2 regions of the Streptomyces sp. AN091965 genome follow, and region 2 is predicted to be linked to the other one. Evidence: riboswitches for the same ligand, from Rfam matches in the RefSeq annotation. Region 2 holds a riboswitch; the other holds the start of a gene.
The links. Region 2 has a riboswitch for glycine ahead of gcvP (aminomethyl-transferring glycine dehydrogenase). Riboswitches for the same ligand answer to the same signal wherever they lie in the genome.
Positions count from the first base shown of each region.

Region 1: another riboswitch for glycine. It lies ahead of gcvT (glycine cleavage system aminomethyltransferase GcvT); the one in region 2 lies ahead of gcvP (aminomethyl-transferring glycine dehydrogenase).

Region 1 covers NZ_JALDMY010000001.1:6,653,266-6,655,656, forward strand. Annotated here, with positions in the region: gene gcvH (glycine cleavage system protein GcvH) at 1-7, opposite strand, end outside; gene gcvT (glycine cleavage system aminomethyltransferase GcvT) at 162-1,295, opposite strand; glycine riboswitch at 1,471-1,573, opposite strand; gene MQV74_RS28455 (AAA family ATPase) at 1,708-2,391, shown strand, end outside.
Region 2 covers NZ_JALDMY010000001.1:2,021,869-2,024,259, forward strand. Annotated here, with positions in the region: gene gcvP (aminomethyl-transferring glycine dehydrogenase) at 1-1,268, opposite strand, end outside; glycine riboswitch at 1,455-1,552, opposite strand; gene MQV74_RS08075 (PRC-barrel domain-containing protein) at 1,682-2,080, shown strand; gene MQV74_RS08080 (DNA polymerase IV) at 2,227-2,391, opposite strand, start outside.

The sequences.
Region 1 (2,391 bases), 4.6 Mb from region 2:
TGCTCATGGCGTGAATTCTCCTGTACGCGGGCGTGTGCTGATGAACGCGGGGATGTGCAGTCTTACGGAGTGAGACGGGACGGACGGGGCACCGGCGGACGGACCGGACTCCGGCGCGCCCGCGGGATCACCGTGGGATCAGGTCCGGCGCGGGCCGTGCGTCACTTCTGCCGCTTGTAGAACGGCAGCGCCACGACCTCGTAGGGCTCGTGGGTGCCGCGGACGTCCACGCCCACGCCCGCCGTGCCCGCCTCGGCGTGGGCCGGGTCCACATACGCCATCGCGATCGGCTTGCCGAGCGTCGGCGACGGGGCGCCGGAGGTGATCTGGCCGATGACCTCGCCGTTCGCCACCACGTCCATGCCCGCGCGCGGCACCCTGCGGCCCTCGGCGACCAGCCCGACGAGCTTGCGCGGGGGCGCGCTCTCGGCGCGCTCGGCGGCGGCCTTCAGGGCGTCGTGCCCCACGAAGTCGTCGGCGTGCGTCGTCTTGTCGAACTTCACGACCCGGCCGAGGCCCGCGTCGAAGGGGGTGAGCGACGTCGTCAGCTCGTTGCCGTACAGCGGCATGCCCGCCTCCAGGCGGAGCGTGTCGCGGCAGGACAGACCGCATGGCACGAGCCCGACGGGGGTACCTGCGTCCGTGAGCGCCCGCCAGAGCTTCTCGGCGTGCTGCGGCTGCACGAACAGCTCGAAGCCGTCCTCGCCGGTGTAGCCGGTGCGGGCGATCAGGGCGGGCACGCCCGCCACGGTGCCCGGCAGGCCCGCGTAGTACTTCAGGCCGTCCAGGTCGGCGTCCGTGAGGGACTTCAGGATGCCGGGGGACTCCGGGCCCTGCACCGCGATCAGGGCGTAGGCGTCGCGGTCGTCGCGGACCTCGGCGTCGAACCCGGCGGCGCGCTCGGTGAGGGCGTCCAGGACGGTCTGGGCGTTGGAGGCGTTGGCCACGACCATGTACTCGGTCTCGGCCAGGCGGTAGACGATCAGGTCGTCCAGGATGCCGCCGTCCTGCCGGCAGATCATGGTGTACCGGGCGCGGCCCACGGAGACGGAGCCGATGTTGCCGACGAGCGCGAAGTTCAGCAGGTCCACGGCCTGGGCGCCGGTGACGGTGATCTCGCCCATGTGGGAGAGGTCGAAGAGGCCGGCCTTGGTGCGCACGGCGTTGTGCTCGTCGCGCTCGCTGCCGTACCGCAGCGGCATGTCCCAGCCCGCGAAGTCGGTCATCGTGGCGCCCAGCGAACGGTGCAGGGCGTCGAGGGCGGTCTGACGTGGGGCGCGTGCGGTCTGACTCATCAGTACTGGCTCCAGGGCATGACGGGCGAGGTCTGTCCTCCCCATCTGTCATAAACCTGAGAGGTTCACCACGCCCCGTGCGTATGACGGAGCATGACTTGCACCTTGGGTGGAGCCGTCCCGCGGGCCGAGCTGGACGCGCTCGTCGGGGGAGTGGCTCGCTTTTCAGATGTGCCTCGCCCGCGCGGTACGGGGCCTGAGAGATTCAAGGGAGGAACTTGCTCCTTCGGCGCCCCACGACGCTCCTGCGTCACCGGGGACTCTCCCGCGCGGATTCAAGCGGCCGGTATGGAGTTGGCGCGCACATCATTGCACGCGCCCCCGCTTCACAACAGCCGCAACCAGGGAGTCCCCCGGTGTCGTCTTCGTAGGGCATTACCTTCTCTTTACATACCACGGAGAAGTACTGGGGATGAGTGACGTGACGAGCATGGGGAGGCCGATCACGGTGCGCAGGAGCAGTGCTTACGCGACGACCACGGGTGTCTCGCTGCCCAGGGCGGGGGCGGTGCTGCCCGGCGCGGGCGCCGCCCTGCCCCCGCAGCCGGGCGCCCCCGCGCCGCCCGCGCGGGAGGCCGTCGCCGGTTCCCGCCGGGCCGTCGTGCGCGACCTCAGGGGCCGCTCCGGGCACGGCCCGCACCGCCTGGTGTTCGCCGCGGGGGACGTCGTGGTGGTCTCCGGGCTGCCCGGCAGCGGCAAGTCCACGCTGATGCGGCGCGCCGTGGCGGGCCCGCGCGTGGACTCCCAGGACACCCGCGACCGCTGGGCGGCCCGGGTGCCGCGCCGGATCCCGTACGCGCTCTACCGCCCCCTGGTCCGCCTCGCGCACTACGCCCACCTGCGCCGGACGCTGCGCGCGGGCACCGGCGTCGTCGTCCACGACTGCGGCACCCAGCCGTGGGTGCGCCGCTGGCTCGCCCGTGCGGCGGCCCGGCGCGGGGCCACGCTGCACCTGCTGCTGCTCGACGTGCCCGCCCCCGTGGCCCTGGACGGCCAGCGCGCCCGGGGGCGCGGGGTCTCCCGGTACGCCTTCGCGCGCCACCGCAGGACGGTCGGCCGCCTGGTCCGGGCCGCCGAGAGCGGGAGCCTTCCGCGC
Region 2 (2,391 bases):
ACCGGGTGGATGTTGACCCCGCCCTCGCGCGCGGCGGCGACCACGTCGGCGGCCTTGCCGGGCACCCGCGCGGTCAGCGTGTCGAAGTACGCGCCGTGCACGATCTCGACCCCGCCGGCCTTGAGGCCCTCGGCGAGCAGCGTGGCGTAGCGGTGGGTGCGCCGGGCGATCGTCTTCAGGCCCTCGGGGCCGTGGTAGACCGCGTACATCCCGGCCATGACGGCGAGCAGCACCTGGGCGGTACAGATGTTGCTGGTCGCCTTCTCGCGGCGGATGTGCTGCTCGCGGGTCTGCAGGGCCAGGCGGTAGGCCTTGTTGCCGTCGGCGTCGACGGACACGCCGACCAGGCGTCCGGGCAGGTTGCGGGCGAACTTCTCGTGCACCGCCATGTAGCCCGCGTGCGGACCGCCGAAGCCCATCGGCACGCCGAAGCGCTGCGTGGTGCCGACCGCGATGTCGGCGCCGAGTTCGCCGGGCGAGGTGAGCAGCGTGAGCGCGAGCAGATCGGCGGCGACGGTGACGATCGCGCCCAGGCCGTGGGCCTGCTCGATAACGGGCTTGATGTCGCGCACGGCACCGGAGGCACCGGGGTACTGGATCAGTACGCCGTTGATCTCGCGCTCGGCGAGGTCGGCGGGGATGCCGTCGCTGAGGTCCGTGACGACGACCTCGACGCCGGTCGGCTCGGCCCGAGTCCGGATCACGGCGATGGTCTGCGGCAGCACGTCGGCGTCGACGACGAACACACCGTTCTTGACCTTGCCGACGCGCCGGGAGAGGGCCATGGCCTCGGCGGCCGCGGTGCCCTCGTCGAGCAGCGAGGCGCCGGAGGTGGGCAGCCCCGTCAGCTCGGCGACGACGGTCTGGAAGTTGAGGAGCGCCTCGAGGCGGCCCTGGGAGATCTCCGGCTGGTACGGCGTGTACGCGGTGTACCAGGAGGGGTTCTCCATCACGTTCCGCAGGATCACGGGCGGCGTGAACGTGCCGTAGTAGCCGAGCCCGATCATCGAGTCGAGCACCTGGTTGCGGTCCGCGAGGGAGCGCAGCTCGGCCAGGACCTCGGCCTCGGTGCGCGCACCGGGCAGCTCAAGGGCCTCGGCGTTCTTGATCACATCCGGCACGGCGACGGCCGTGAGCTCGTCCAGGGAGCCGTAGCCGACCTGGGCGAGCATCTTGGCGCGGGCTTCCGCGTCGGGCCCGATGTGCCGCTGCTCGAAGGGGATTCCCTGCTCGAGCTGCGTGAGCGGAGTGCGAGGGGTGGCTGTCATTGCGGAGGCCTCCTGGTCTGACACGACCTGCGAGGGGCACCACGGCGCGGGTACCCGGACGGCCTCCCCCTCTGTCATCTCAACCTGAGAGCTTCACAGGACCGCCGGAGCGGCTCTGCTTTCACCGTCGGTGAGGAAGGGTTCCGAGCGTGCCCGCCCGACGCCCGCCCTGCTTTCCAGAGTGGCCTCGTCCGTGCGGTACAGGGGCCTGAGAGATTCCGGGGAGGAGTTGCTCCTTCGGCGCCTCCGGTGCTGCCACCGAAGAGCTCTCCCGCACGGGGTCAACAGCCGCTTGCCAGCCTACCAGCGCGGTCCGTGGCCGATCCCTCGAGTGGCCGCCCGTCCCGATGTGCTCTTTCGTAGGTATGACGACCGAAATGAGCCCGGATCACTCGCGACCAATGGGAGGGAACGTGCAGACGGATATCGATCCCCGCAATCTGATCGGCCGCAAGGCGTTCGACCGCGACGGAACCAAGATCGGCACGGTCGACGAGATCTATCTCGACGACGCCACGGGCGCCCCGGAGTGGGCAGCCATACGCACCGGTCTGTTCAGCCGTGACGCGTTCGTCCCGCTGGAGCCCAGCGAGCTGGTCCAGGACGGCACCCTGCGCGTGCCCTTCGAGCGCGCCCTGATCAAGGACGCCCCCGACTTCGGCGTGGGCCGCCACCTCTCCCCCGAGCAGGAGCTCCAGCTCTACCGCCACTACGGCCTGGACGTGACACCGCCACCCCTGCCGGACCACGACTTCGGCCACCGGGCGGACCGGGCCGACGGGACGAACGGGGTGGACGGGCCGGGCACCTGACGCCGCACCGCCGCCGGACCCGCACCGCCGCCGCGCCACCGCAGCCAGCCGCCCTCGGTCCGCCATCGCAGGCGCAGCCCGAACGCGCCCCGCCGCGCCCAACCCAGCCGCACCACGGCACCACGGCACCACGGCACCGAGGGCGCCTACCCGGCCCCTTCCGCCATCGGCAGCGCCCCGTCCTCCCCGGCTGAGGTCTCCCGACCCACCGGAGCCACCTCTGAGGCCTCCTGGTCCACCGGCTCCCCCTGCGAAGCCTCCCGTTCTGCCAATGCCTCCGCGTCCGCCACCACCAAAGGCAGCGGATCCGA